Ciceribacter thiooxidans: one gene and its partners. The protein of the gene in region 1 interacts with the protein of each later gene in a pairwise test. Links are inferred from orthologs where the notes say so. Each region holds a gene or a part of one and is shown in the gene's direction. Other genes may lie near its edges.

Region 1 (5,569 bases):
GGCGGTCGTTCTCACCGGCTCGGAGAAGGCCTTCGCGGCCGGCGCCGACATCAAGGAAATGCAGTCTCTCGACTTTGTCGACGCCTATCTCGGCGATTTCATCAGCGGGTGGGAAGATGTTGCGGGCTTTCGCAAGCCGATGATCGCTGCAGTCTCCGGCTTCGCGCTCGGTGGTGGTTGCGAGCTTGCGATGATGTGCGACTTCATCATCGCGTCGTCTACTGCGAAGTTCGGCCAGCCCGAGATCACGCTCGGCGTCATACCCGGCATGGGCGGTTCGCAGCGTCTGACCCGGGCGGTCGGCAAGGCGAAGGCCATGGATCTCTGCCTGACGGGCCGCATGATGGATGCTGCCGAGGCCGAACGCTCGGGGCTCGTGGCGCGCGTCGTCGAGCCGGAACGGTTGCTGGACGAAGCAATCGCCGCAGCTGAAAAGATCGCGGCCTTTTCCGCGCCTGCCGTGCTGATGGCGAAGGAAAGCGTCAATCGCGCCTTCGAGCTGACGCTGGCCGAGGGCCTGCGTTTCGAACGGCGTCTTTTCCATTCTCTTTTCGCGACGGAAGATCAGAAGGAGGGCATGGCGGCCTTCGCGGAAAAGCGCAAGGCGGCGTTCAGGAACCGTTGAGGGCAAAAGCGGGCGGTTCCGGGTGGTCTTGGCGAAATTGCGCGTTGACGCCGCTCCGCTTTCCCGCTATATGCCCGCCCACAGTTAGGAAAGCTTCTGGCTTTTCCGCGATTGCTCCCGAATTGCTGAAAGCGTAGGTCGCAAGGACCCGATGCGGCGATGGCGGAGTTTGGTTAGAATTCGAAGAGAGGCATCCATGGCCAATACCACTTCGGCGAAGAAGGCGACCCGCAAGATCGCTCGCCGTACTGCAGTCAACAAGGCTCGCCGTTCGCGGGTTCGTGGTTTCATTCGTAAGGTCGAAGAGGCCATCGCTACCGGCGATGTCGCGGTAGCGCGTGAAGCTCTCAAGGCCGCCCAGCCCGAGCTGCATCGTGCGGCGACCAAGGGTGTCCTCCATGCCAATACCGCATCGCGCAAGATTTCGCGTCTTGCCCTGCGTGTTAAGGCACTGGCCGTCTAATTTAAGACACAAAATCGCCACTTTTCGTCAAGCTCGGCTGCCCAGCCGGGCTTTTCGTGTTTTCTTTCATATCGTTGTCACCGGTCCGTCATATTGACAACCGCATGTCACTACGGTGACAAGAAAAAACATTCAAAAACAATGAAGTAGCGGAGGTGCCATGGAGCGCTTCCTCTTCACTTAACGGCAGGCGACACCAGTTTCGAGTCAAGCGAATTTTTATTTTTTTTGTCGCGGGGGGTGGTCGCGGACCGTCGTTTTTGAATCCCCTTGATTCAACAGCGATTCTTTTTCCCCTAATTGTGGCGGGCAAAAATCGAGTCGGGAGTCAATGGTTCGAACTTAATTTTGGGTAAAATTCACTGTTGATCTTGGCTTTTGATCCTGCCTAAATGGCTCCCAACGAGAGACACGGAGTTGACCTCGGGGACGATCTGCAACTGCTGGTCAGGTGTTGAAATGTCCTGGTGGCTTTCGTAGCGGGATGGTTCTGATCCCGTTTTTTCATCCAGTGTTTAGCCTTTCATCGCAATCCGCTCGGATTGTGACGGGGTGAGTTTGCGCACAGTTTCAGGGGCTGGCGAAAGTAGTAGGGGGTAGGCGAAGGCGCGGCCGAATGTCCGTTTCGAGGGTGGGCGATCGGCGAATTGAGGAATGAAAAGGGGGACTGGCCTTGGGCCGTCACGACAGGGCGCCTGATCCGCTTGGCATGGGATCCGGCCTCGTTTTTCGTGAGGCGTGCTGCTTTCTTGCGAGAGGCACCACGGGCAGTCAAAGGCAGCTGGGCGGGAAAATTGCACTGTCCAGCAAAGGTAATTTTTGGAAGGCGGCAAAATGCAAATTAATTCACTGACGGCCGGTGCAGCGGTTGACGGGGACCGTGCACAGGAAACGACGGGTATTGTTCGTTCTGAAGCGGCGGAGGACTCGTCTGTGGCAGCGCATGATGTGTTGTTCGAGCGCTTCAGCGCCAGGCTGAAGGCTCAGGTCGGGCCGGATGTCTACGCGAGCTGGTTCGGTCGCCTGAAACTACATTCCTCTTCAAAGAGCGTTCTGCGTCTGTCGGTTCCGACGACCTTTCTCAAGTCCTGGATCAACAACCGCTATCTGGACCTGATCACCAACATCATTCAGCAGGAAGATGCGGGTATTCTCAAGGTGGAGATCGTGGTGCGCAGTGCAAGCCGCAGCGTGCGCCCGCCGGTGTCGGACGAACGGCACAAGCCGGTTTCCGAAGCCGTGCCGTCGTCGACCGTTCGTAAGCCTTCCGCACCCCAGCAAATCGGGCAGGTTGCGGCGCATCAGGGTGCTGCGCACCGCTCGGCGCAGCCCGGGCCGTTGTTCGGTTCGCCGCTGGACTCTCGTTTTACCTTCGACGGCTTCATCGAAGGCGCTTCGAACCGTGTCGCGCTCGCAGCGGCCAAGACCATTGCTGAAGCCGGCGCCGGTGCCGTTCGCTTCAATCCCCTCTTTATTCATTCCTCGGTCGGTCTCGGCAAGACCCATCTGCTGCAGGCCGTTGCCAATGCCGCGATCCAGAGCCCCCGTGCGCCGCGCGTCGTTTATCTGACGGCGGAATACTTCATGTGGCGCTTCGCGACTGCCATCCGCGACAACGATGCGTTGACGCTGAAGGACTCGCTGCGCAACATCGACCTGCTGATTATCGACGATATGCAGTTCCTGCAGGGCAAGATGATCCAGCATGAGTTCTGCCATCTCCTCAACACCTTGCTCGATAGCGCCAAGCAGGTCGTCGTGGCAGCCGATCGTGCACCTTGGGAACTGGAGTCGCTCGACCCGCGGGTCCGCTCGCGCCTGCAGGGCGGCGTTGCGATCGAAATGGAAGCGCCCGATTTCGAGATGCGCTTCTCCATGCTCAAGAAGCGGCTCGACGCTGCGCAGAAGGACGATGGTTCGCTCGACATTCCGGTGGAAATCCTCGCTCATGTGGCGCGCAGCGTCGCAAGCAGCGGCCGTGATCTCGAAGGCGCCTTCAATCAGCTCATCTTCCGCCGTTCGTTCGAGCCGAACCTGTCGGTCGACCGCGTGGACGAACTGCTCGCCCATCTCGTCGGAGCCGGAGAGCAGAAGCGCGTTCGCATCGAGGACATCCAGCGGGTAGTCGCCCGCCATTACAACGTCTCGCGCCAGGAACTGGTCTCGAACCGCCGTACGCGGATGATCGTCAAGCCCCGGCAGATCGCCATGTATCTGTCGAAGACGCTGACGCCGCGCTCATTCCCCGAGATCGGCCGTCGCTTCGGCGGACGTGATCACACCACGGTGCTGCATGCGGTCCGGAAAATCGAGGAATTGATCGGCGCAGACACCAAGCTCAGTCACGAGATCGAGCTTCTCAAGCGGTTGATCAGCGAGAACAACGCATGATGCAGGGCCGGCGGAAACGCCGGCCTTTTGCTTTATGGACCGACGATCGGTGGTATGATGCACGATGATCCGTCGCTAGACTTCTACGAAGCGAATGCAGATGCCTATGCAGGGCGTTCGCGATCTGTACCGCATATCAGGCTTGATGCGTTTCTGGGCGGACTGGTATCTGGCGCGCGTATTCTTGAGCTCGGCTGTGGTGCCGGTGACGACAGCGCCGTGATGCTGGCGCGAGGGTTCGACGTTGTGCCGACCGACGGTTCGGCGGGTATGGCGCAGCAGGCCGAAATACGGCTTCGCCGTCCGGTGCGGGTGATGCGCTTCTCCGAACTCGATGAGACCGGTCTCTATGACGGCGTCTGGGCTAATGCCTGTCTCTTGCACGTGCCGTTGGCGGAGCTGCCGCCGGTACTTGGAAAGATCCGCCGTGCCCTGCGTCCGGCGGGACTATTCTATGCAAGCTTCAAGGCAGGGCAGGGCGAAGGCTACGACCAGTTCGGCCGTTATTACAACCGGCCGACGCCGGAGTGGCTCACGCGACAATACAAGGCGCAAGGGTTTGCCGAACCGGTTATCGAAAGCGCGGAAGGCGGCGGCTACGACGGCGTGCCGACGGAATGGCTTCACGTCGTCGCAAGGCCGGCATGAACCGGCGTCGAGGCTGAGCCTTTCGTGCCTTGTTTCCTGCTCGCCGGATTCGTGTTTCGCCAGCGGCTGAAATCGGGTGGTGGGCTTCGCCGGAATTTGCGATCTTTTCGGAAAAGGAGAGATTGCTATGGCGCATAGAGAAATGGCGGCGGCGGAATGGCTGATGCTTCTCGGGCTCTCCCTGCTCTGGGGCGGATCCTTTCTCTTCAACGGCATTCTGGTCAAGGTCTGGCCGCCGCTCACCATCGTCACGGCTCGGGTGTTGCTGGCAGCGATCACGCTCTGGATCATTATCCGGCTGTCGGGGATGGCCGTCCCGAAGAGCCGCGAAGTCTGGCTTTCCTTTTTCGGCATGGGGCTTTTGAACAACGCCATTCCCTTCACGCTGATCGTCTGGGGGCAGACCCACATCGCAAGCGGGCTCGCGGCGATCCTCAACGCGACGACGCCGCTCTTCGGGGTCGTCGTTGCGCATGTGTTGACCGAAGACGAGAAGCTGACGGCAAACCGCGTGGCGGGACTATTGATCGGGCTCGCCGGCGTGGTGATTATGATCGGGCCGTCGGTGCTCGGACAGGTCGGTGGTGATGCCTGGGGTGAGCTCGCAGTTCTCGGTGCCGCCCTGAGTTACGCCTTTGCCAGCGTTTACGGCCGCCGCTTCCGCCGCATGGGATTGCCGCCACTCCTGCCCGCGGCCGGCCAGGTCACGGCCTCGTCCCTGCTGCTGTTGCCGATGGCGCTCTTCGTTGATCGCCCCTTCGCCCTGCCGCTCCCGGGACCAGAGACCTGGATCGCGCTGTTGGGCCTTGCCGTTCTCTCGACGGCGCTCGCCTACATTCTCTTCTTCCGGATCCTTGCGACGGCAGGCGCGACGAATATCATGCTGGTCACAATCCTCATCCCGCCGAGCGCGATCCTCCTGAGTGCGCTGGTGCTCGGCGAGCGCCTCGCCCCGCGGCATTTCGTCGGAATGCTGGCGATCGGGCTCGGCCTTCTCGCAATCGACGGCAGGTTCTGGCGTCGGCTGGCGACCCGCGCTCCGCGAGTTTGAAGTTTCAATTCAGCAGGCGAGATCGGCAACGACCGCATCAAGAATGAGCATCCCTTTCGGGGTGCAACGTAGCCTCGAATTGCCGAGCCGTTCGATGAAGCCATGTTCCAGTAAAATCTGTTCGCGCGCCGGGTCCGGGTCGCGGCCCGAAAGCTGCTGCCAGCGGGCGAGGTCGACGCCTTCCCGAAGGCGAAGCCCCATCAGCAGCAGTTCGTCGGCCTGCTCGTCAGTACCGAGGACCTCCTGATCTACCATTCCGTGGCCGTCGCGCTCGACGGCTGCAAGCCAGCCTTCGGGGTTGCGCTCGGTTGCTGTCGCGAGTTTCTCTCGTCCACGCGACAGGCGGCCATGGGCGCCGGGACCGATCCCCGCATAGTCGCCGTAGCGCCAG
Region 2 (4,187 bases), 1.1 Mb from region 1 along the record:
ACACGCTGAACATTCCGGCGCCGCTGATGGACCGCATGGAGATCATCCGTATCGCCGGCTACACCGAGGACGAGAAGCGGGAAATCGCCAAGCGTCACCTTCTGCCGAAGGCGATCAAGGAGCATGCGCTGCGCCCCGAGGAGTTCTCGGTCAGCGACGACGCGCTGATGGCGGTGATCCAGCAGTACACCCGCGAGGCCGGCGTCCGTAACTTCGAGCGCGAGCTGATGAAGCTCGCCCGCAAGGCGGTCACCGAGATCATCAAGGGCAATGTGAAGTCGGTCGCGGTCACCGCGCAGAACGTTCACGACTATCTCGGCGTGCCGCGCTTCCGGCACGGCGAGGCCGAGGGCGAGGATCAGGTCGGTGTCGTCACCGGGCTGGCCTGGACCGAGGTCGGCGGCGAGTTGCTGACGATCGAAGGCGTGATGATGCCGGGCAAGGGTCGCATGACGGTCACCGGCAACCTGCGCGACGTGATGAAGGAGTCCATTTCGGCGGCGGCATCCTATGTCCGTTCGCGCGCCGTGGACTTCGGCATCGAGCCGCCGCGCTTCGACAAGTCGGACATCCACGTCCACGTGCCGGAAGGCGCCACTCCGAAGGATGGTCCCTCGGCCGGTGTCGCGATGGCGACTGCCATCGTTTCGGTGATGACCGGCATTCCGGTCCGCAAGGACATCGCGATGACGGGTGAAATCACGCTGCGCGGACGCGTCCTGCCTATCGGCGGCCTCAAGGAAAAGCTCCTCGCGGCGCTGCGGGGCGGTATCAAGAAGGTTCTGATCCCGGAAGAAAACGCCAAGGATCTGGCGGACATTCCGGACAATGTGAAGAACAGTCTGGAGATCGTTCCGGTCTCGCGTATGGGTGAGGTGATCCGCCAGGCGCTGGTCCGCGTCCCCGAGCCGATCGAGTGGGACGGCACCGTCGAAGGCCCGACTGTGGCTGCCGTCGACGTCACCGACGATGCCGGGCAGACCATCGCCCACTGAGGACTTTCTGCCATAGTCCTGTCAAAATGGCACACAGAGCTCGAAAAGGCTGGCATTTTTGCCAGCCTTTTTTGTGTAAATAGGCCGAAACCCCTTGTTTTCCGGGCGATAGCGGTGCTTTTGGGTTGCTCAGGGCAGATGCTTACGTATTCTCCGCCTGACTTATCCATTGAGTCGTTTCATACCAATCAGAAAGGGTGGAAACATGAATAAGAACGAACTCGTATCCGCGGTTGCCGAGAAGGCCGGTCTGACCAAGGCTGACGCCGCTTCTGCCGTCGACGCCGTTTTTGAAACCGTTCAGGGCGAACTGAAGAAGGGCGGCGACATCCGCCTCGCCGGTTTCGGTGCCTTCACCGTTTCCCGCCGCGAAGCTTCGAAGGGCCGTAACCCCTCGACCGGCGCGGAAGTCGACATCCCGGCTCGTAACGTTCCGAAGTTCACGGCCGGCAAGGGCCTGAAGGACGCCGTCAACAGCTGATGCGCTGAGGCCCTTTGCGCCGATAGGTGCGCAATGGTTCTGTTGATACACATAGCAAAGCCCGGTGCGGAAACGCGCCGGGCTTTGCCTTTTCCGAAATGAGGCTGCGTTAATAGTCGCAGTAGCCGCCATCGAGACCGACGGACGGGTCGTGATTATCGAAGAGGACGCGCATGTCGCAGGTCTCGGTGTCGGGTGCGGAAATCGGTCCGGCACAATAAGATCCATCCGGCGCATAGACCTCGACGAACCAGCGATGGTGCACATAGGTCTGGAAGCCGGATTCCTCGCCCGGTTGCACCAGGGCATATTCGCGCAGGTTTCCGTCGAAGTCGGCCCAATAAACGCGGAAGGCATAAGCGGTGTCATTGTGGAAACGGATGCCGGTCGGAATATTAGTTTCGGGTGATGAAACATTCCCCACAACACAATCGTCGGCCTTCAGCGGATCGGTCGACAGCAGAAGCAAGGCTAGAGTACAGGTATTCAGCAAAAACTTGGTGTTCATGGGAGTCTTTCTGGGTGGCAGGCGATGACAGCCGATTTCTACATGAAAGCCGAAGTGAAGCAATGGACACGCGATGGCCGTTTCTTCCAGCTTCGCCCCCTGTGTTTCAAGGAGCACGCCAAACGCTCGCTTTCGCAACCCTTGTGCCCCGATATCATTTGATTTATGTGGCGAGACGCCGGCTTTGCCGGCATTCGTTCTCAGGGCGGGGTGAAAGTCCCCACCGGCGGTAAGGAGGTTTTCCTCCAAGCCCGCGAGCGCTTTCCGGCCTGTTCCGGGAGGGTCAGCAGATCCGGTTGAACTCCGGAGCCGACGGTCATAGTCCGGATGAAAGAGAATGAGGCAATGGGTTGAGGCACCGTGTATCCGGCTGAGACTGTCCGGGTGCCGGCAGCGTGGCCCGCGCAGGTCGTCTGGTTTGCCGGACGGCGGCGCATGCGCATTGGCTCGCGCAAGCGGGCCCTTTCGCCAACGCCCTCATGCGTCCTGATTTGTGTTGGTCCTTTGTGTCGAAGGGAAAAGACATGAATCAGAGCCCCCTTGTGCTCACCCGTTCCAGTGCCGTCCTCGGCGCCGTCTTCATGGTCCTGGCGGGGATTGCCTTCGCCGTCATCAACGTCGCGACCCAGTGGGTGGCGATGGTCGCCGGTTTTCCAGCCACCTCGATCGCCTTCTGGCAATACGCTTTCGCGCTCGTCCTTTCCGTTCCGCTGTTGCGGCGGCTCGGCCTGCGGGCCATGCGCACCCGCTTTCCGGGCCGCCACCTTGCCCGCGTGCTGCTTGCTGCCTTTGGCGTGCAGGCCTGGGTGGAGGGGCTCGCCACAGTACCGATCTGGCAGGCGATCGCGCTCGTGATGACCTCGCCCTTCTTCATCATCGTCGGCGCCAAGCTCTTCCTCGGGGAGCAGGTCGGCTGGAAGCGCTGGACGGCGACCCTCATTGGTTTCTCAGGGGCGATGGTCATCCTGCAACCGTGGTCGGAGACCTTCACCACGGCCTCGCTGCTCCCGGTGCTCGCAGCCCTGCTCTGGGGCGCATCCTCGCTGTTCGTCAAGGATCTGACGGCGCACGAGCGGCCGGAGACGATCACCATCTGGCTTCTTCTGCTGCTGACGCCGATCAATGCCGGGCTCGCCACGGTCGCAGGTTTCGCCGTCCCGACCGGCAGCGGGCTGGTTGTGCTCTTGCTGGCGGGGCTCCTGACGGTGGTGGGGCAATATTTCCTGACGGCCGCCTACAGGGCGGCCGATGCCGCCTACGTCCAGCCCTTCGATGACCTCAAGCTGCCGCTCAACGTGCTCGCCGGCTGGATTGCCTTCGGTTACGCGCCGGCGGGCTATCTCTGGGTGGGGGCTGCGATGATCCTCGGCGCCTCGCTCTTCCTGATGGCGAGCGAGTTCTCGAAGGAGAAGGGGAGAGGCTGAGCCGGACCGTGATATCCCCGCATTTTCGCAGGCATGTCATGCGCCTGTAACGACGAACCGGCAAAAGCCTCCTGTCTCGTTTGAGGAAGCTGGAGGTTTTCCGATGAAGTACCGCATTTCGCGCGCAGCATTCATGACTGCGCTGCTGACATCCGCGGCGATGCCCGCCACCGCAGAACAGGTTTTCAATCGCATCGCATCCTTCCCCGTCGCCGCCAATCTTCCGGCCGACAAGGAAAAGTCCACCGCCACTTCGGCCGAGATCATCGCCGCGACGGAGGACGGCAACACGCTCGTCTACTCCGACAGTCCGCTTGGTGCGATCGGCTTCGTCGACATTTCCGATGCCCGCGCCCCGAAGGCCGTCGGCGCGGTTATGATGGACGGCGAGCCGACGTCGGTCGCCATCCTCGGCGGCAAGGCACTCGTCGCCGTGAACACGTCGGAGAGTTACGCGAAGCCGTCGGGCAAGCTCGCGGTCGTCGACATGGCCTCGAAGACGGTCGAGACCTCCTGCGACCTCGGCGGCCAGCCGGATTCGGTCGCGATCTCCGCGGACAAGACCTTCGCGGCCATCGCCATCGAGAACGAGCGCGACGAGGAGCTCAACGACGGCAAGCTGCCGCAGATGCCGGCAGGCGATCTCGCGATCGTCACGCTGAAGGACAGTGCTGCCGATTGCGCCACGATGAAGCACGTCACGCTGACCGGCCTGGCCGAAATCGGCGGCGAGGATCCCGAACCCGAATTCGTCGCGATCAACGGCCGCGGCGAAATCG
Region 3 (4,344 bases), 970 kb from region 1 along the record:
GAGCGCAAGTCGGAAGCCCAGAAGGTCGCCGACGCCCTCTCCGGCAAGTCCTTCGTCGTCGTCCGTTCGGCCGGCGAAACCGGTCAGCTCTACGGCTCCGTCGCCGCTCGTGACGTCGTCGACATCCTGGCCGCCGAAGGCTTCAACGTTTCGCGCAACCAGGTCGAGCTCAACCAGCCGATCAAGTCGATCGGCCTTCACCAGGTCACCCTGCACCTGCACGCCGAAGTCGAACTGGCGGTCGAGCTCAACGTCGCCCGCTCGGCCGAAGAAGCCGAACGCCAGGCCAAGGGCGAAAGCCTGACCTCCGCCGACGCGATCTACGGCGTCGACGAAGACGCCCTGCGTCCGGAAGACTTCTTCAACCCGGACGCCGAGCTCGAAGGCGAACAGGAATAATATCCGACGCAAGCCGGATTTGGACGCCCGGGCCCCTGTGGCCCGGGCGTCTTCTTTTGCGAAAAAGCCGACGCCCGCAGGGGCCGAAAAATTCGCCGCCGGCACACTCCGCACGGTGTAGAATTGGTCCTGCCGGGCGATTCGCCCACGCCTGCAGACGCGGCAAGAAGAATCCCGCCGGACTGCGCGGAATTCTTTCGGCCTGTGGATAAAAGGGACAACTGCCGGCATACGCCGTCCGCCGCGCGAGCGAGCGTGGAATCGCCCGATTGCTGTTGACTATCCTGTCGTCGACCGCCAAACCGGTTGGCTGTCGACGAGCACGAACGAGGGAAACGGTAGCCCGCAATGAACGACGCTGTGCGCAAGATCACGCCCCCCCAGCAGGCCGAGCCGCTCTATCGCGAAGCGCCGAACAACATCGAGGCCGAACAGGCGCTTCTCGGGGCGATCCTGGTCAACAACGACGCCTATTACCGCGTCTCTGACTTCCTGAAGCCCGTCCATCTCTACGAGCCGCTGCACCGCAAGATCTTCGAGGTTGCCTCGGAGATCATCCGCATGGGCAAGACGGCGAACCCGGTCACCATCAAGACCTTCCTGCCGGCCGAGGAGAAGGTCGGCGACCTGACGGTGGCGCAGTATCTCGCCCGCCTCGCCTCCGAGGCGGTGACGATCATCAACGCCGAGGACTACGGCCGCGCGATCTACGATCTGGCACTGCGCCGCGCGCTGATCCAGATCGGCGAGGACGTCGTCAACATCGCCTATGACGCGCCGCTCGACATGCCGCCGCAAGCGCAGATCGAGGATACCGAACGCCGCCTGTTTGAACTCGCCGAGAACGGTCGCTACGACGGTGGCTTCCAGGCCTTCAGCGATGCGGTGGCACTCGCCGTCGACATGGCGGGGGCCGCCTTCGAACGCGACGGCAATCTCTCCGGCATTTCCACTGGCATCCATTCGCTCGATTCGAAGATGGGCGGCCTGCAGCGCTCCGACTTGATCATCCTCGCCGGCCGTCCGGGCATGGGCAAGACCTCGCTTGCGACGAACATCGCGTGGAACATTGCGGCATCCTACGAGCCGGAGGTCATGCCCGACGGTTCCTTCAAGGCCCGGAACGGCGGCGTCGTCGGCTTCTATTCGCTCGAAATGTCGTCCGAACAGCTCGCCACCCGTATCATGTCCGAGCAGACCGAGGTCTCCTCGTCGAAGATCCGCCGCGGCGACATCACCGAGCACGACTTCGAAAAACTCGTCGGCTTCTCGCAGACCATGCAGAAGGTGCCGCTTTATATCGACCAGACCGGCGGCATCTCGATCGCCCAGCTCGCCGCGCGCGCCCGTCGCCTGAAGCGCCAGCGTGGCCTCGATTGCCTGGTGGTCGACTACGTACAGCTGATGACCGGCTCCAAGAAGGCCGGCGAGAACCGCGTGCAGGAAATCACCGAGATCACCACCGGCCTCAAGGCGCTCGGCAAGGAACTCAACGTGCCGATCGTCGCGCTCTCGCAGCTCTCCCGTCAGGTCGAAAGCCGCGACGACAAGCGCCCGCAGCTCTCCGACCTGCGTGAATCGGGCTCGATCGAACAGGACGCGGACGTCGTGCTCTTCGTATTCCGCGAGGAATACTACGTGAAGAACATGGAGCCGCGCGATCCCGCCGACCCGAAATATACGGAATGGGAATCGCAGATGGACAAGGTCAAGGGCACGGCCGACGTCATCATCGCCAAGCAGCGCCACGGACCGACCGGCACCGTCAAGCTCGCCTTCCAGGCCGAATACACCCGCTTCGCCGACCTCGCGGACCCGAGCTTCACGCAATACGAGGAGCACTGAGCGGGGGAACCCGCTCTCAGAGCCCCACTGCCCGCAACACCGCGACGGCGGCGACGCCGAGGGCGGTTGCGGCGAGCAGCGGCAGGCGGAGCGCCGCAAGGGCGGTGACGGCTGCGGCGATCGTCTCCGCCGGTCCGGTGGCGAGTGCGGTGGGTGCGACGACCGCCATCAGTACCGCCGGCGGGATCGCCTCCATCGCCCGCTTCTGACGCCGGTCGAGCGTCAGGAAAGAGAAGAGGACCAGCCCGCCGACACGGGTGGCGGCGGTTGCGACCGCCATTGCGAGGATCGCGAGAAAGGTCTGCGGATCGAGCGTCATGCCGTGACCTCCTCGTGTTCGGGCATGAGGACGGCCGCGGCGACGCCGGCCAGTGCGCCGGCGAGGATATACCAGACACCCAGTACGGCCGCGTGCACCAGCACCGCCGACAGCCCGCTTGCTATGAGCACAAGTCCGGTACGCGCCCCCTTCCAGAAATTCATCACCAGCACGATAAAGACGGCGCAGAAGACGAAATCGAGGCCGGTGACGGCCGGGTCGCCGAGGAAGGCACCGGCGAGCGAACCGGCAAGACCCGACGCCACCCAGGCGAGGTAGAAGGGAATGACTGCGCCGGCGTACCAGAGCGGCGTGAGCCTCGCGCTCGCCGCGTGGGTTTCGGCGACCGCCCAGCCCTCGTCGGTCAGGAAGAGCACCGAGAGATACTTCCGCCAGCCGGGAAAATGCCCGAGCTTCGGCGCCAGCGACGCGCTCATCAGCACGTGGCGGATGTTGACCAGGAAGGCGGAGATGCCGAGTGCCGCCCAGCTCGCCGGATGCGTCCAGATGTCCATGGCGACGAATTGCGAGCCGCCGGCGAAGACCAGCGCGCTCATCAGTGTCGCCTCCAACGGCGAAAGGCCGTTGCCCGCCGCTGCCGCCCCGAAGACGAGGCCGATCGGGATCACCGCTGTGATCAGCGGCGCCATGCGGCGCATGGCAGAGAAGACTTCGGCGGCGCGGCCGCCACGATGGTCCGGCATGTCAGGCATCCTGTTTGTCGATGAGACCCTGCTCATAGGCAAAGGGGACGAACGGGTCTTGAAGGAAAGTGATCAGCCCTTGCGGAACTGTCCGGGTGTCACACCGGTGCGCGACTTGAAATGCCGGCTGAAATGCGCCTGGTCGGCAAAGCCGCAATCGAGCGCGACATCGGCGATCGGCCGCCCGAGCCGCAAGAGGGTGCGTGCCTGCCGCACCCTTACATCGGTCAGGAAAGCATGCGGGGTGATATGGAATTCCTTGCGGAAGGCGCGGATCAGGTGCGCGCGCGACAGGCTGGCGGTTGCCGCGAGTTCATCGAGGCCGACGTCTTTCGCGAAATTCTCCGTCAGATAGTCGCGCACTCGCCAGACGGCGGTGCGCTCGCGCGTATCGACGGGCGAGATGCGCCGGCTGCCGTGACGGACGAAGATCGCCGCAAGCACCGAAAACATGCTCTCCTCAGCCTCGAGCGCGCCGACATTGTTTTCCAGCGCAAGGTGCGCCCGGTGAAAGGCCTGCGCCAGTTCCGGGTCGAGCGGCGTGCCGCGGGCGAAAGCGGGCGTCCCGTGACACGCCTTGCCGGTCACATCTTCGAGGACATCGCGGTAGAGCGTCTCACCCGGATAGATCATGCGGTAGCGATAGCCTTCGGCGCCCGGCGCGCCGTCATGCACGACCTCCGGGTTGATGAGGTAGAGATGGCCGGGGCCGGTCTCCTCGCGGCTGCCGCGGATGCGGGCGATCTGGCTGCCGCTCTCGATAGCGCCGATCGAGAAGGTGTCGTGGGCGTGCGGGGCGTATTCATGGGTGCGGAAGGTGGCGCTCAGGCACTCCATGCCCGCAAAGCGACCGTCGCGCCAGAAATTGGTGCGTTCGGCCATCGTCAGCGGCATGCCGCTCGCCGCTTCTGTCTGCGAAACGTTGTGCATCGCGAAATATTACCGCACGCGACCATTCCAGTCTTGAACAAAAGTGATAGGGTCGGCCTGTGCCGGGTCGCCTTGCCGACCCTTTCCGCTTCTCCCCCTACGATGCATAGTGCCAGATGACCGCTCTTACCGAAATCCCGGAGCTTC

What was found. Proteins that work in one complex are often made in the same cells at the same time.
Region 2: the proteins of dnaA (region 1) and hupB interact in binary tests that used the Escherichia coli proteins (3 or more experiments, as listed by UniProt). The link is inferred for Ciceribacter thiooxidans from one-to-one orthologs.
Region 3: the proteins of dnaA (region 1) and H4I97_RS10695 interact in binary tests that used the Escherichia coli proteins (3 or more experiments, as listed by UniProt). The link is inferred for Ciceribacter thiooxidans from one-to-one orthologs.

What each region holds. Positions count from the first base shown.
Region 1 is NZ_CP059896.1:3,179,201-3,184,769, reverse strand. Bases 1,331-4,200 are described here. They hold dnaA (chromosomal replication initiator protein DnaA), read left to right. Parts: upstream 1,331-1,922; coding sequence 1,923-3,479; downstream 3,480-4,200. Other genes in these bases: H4I97_RS15650 (class I SAM-dependent methyltransferase), read left to right, coding at 3,537-4,127. In the rest of the region: H4I97_RS15665 (enoyl-CoA hydratase), read left to right, coding at 1-625; rpsT (30S ribosomal protein S20), read left to right, coding at 822-1,088; H4I97_RS15645 (DMT family transporter), read left to right, coding at 4,255-5,178; radical SAM family heme chaperone HemW, read right to left, coding at 5,188-5,569. UniProt on the Escherichia coli protein: Plays an essential in the initiation and regulation of chromosomal replication. Binds in an ATP-dependent fashion to the origin of replication (oriC) to initiate formation of the DNA replication initiation complex once per cell cycle.
Region 2 is NZ_CP059896.1:2,072,867-2,077,053, reverse strand. Bases 1-2,838 are described here. They hold hupB (DNA-binding protein HupB), read left to right. Parts: upstream 1-1,200; coding sequence 1,201-1,476; downstream 1,477-2,838. Other genes in these bases: H4I97_RS10010 (DMT family transporter), read left to right, coding at 2,509-2,838; H4I97_RS10015 (VHL beta domain-containing protein), read right to left, coding at 1,586-2,101; lon (endopeptidase La), read left to right, coding at 1-995. Also shown: more of H4I97_RS10010, read left to right, coding at 2,839-3,408; H4I97_RS10005 (esterase-like activity of phytase family protein), read left to right, coding at 3,512-4,187.
Region 3 is NZ_CP059896.1:2,207,562-2,211,905, forward strand. The notes cover bases 1-2,995. They hold H4I97_RS10695 (replicative DNA helicase), read left to right. Parts: upstream 1-747; coding sequence 748-2,244; downstream 2,245-2,995. Other genes in these bases: rplI (50S ribosomal protein L9), read left to right, coding at 1-399; H4I97_RS10700 (AzlD family protein), read right to left, coding at 2,261-2,563; H4I97_RS10705 (AzlC family ABC transporter permease), read right to left, coding at 2,560-2,995. Also shown: more of H4I97_RS10705, read right to left, coding at 2,996-3,267; H4I97_RS10710 (AraC family transcriptional regulator), read right to left, coding at 3,340-4,197; alr (alanine racemase), read left to right, coding at 4,314-4,344. UniProt on the Escherichia coli protein: The main replicative DNA helicase, it participates in initiation and elongation during chromosome replication. Travels ahead of the DNA replisome, separating dsDNA into templates for DNA synthesis.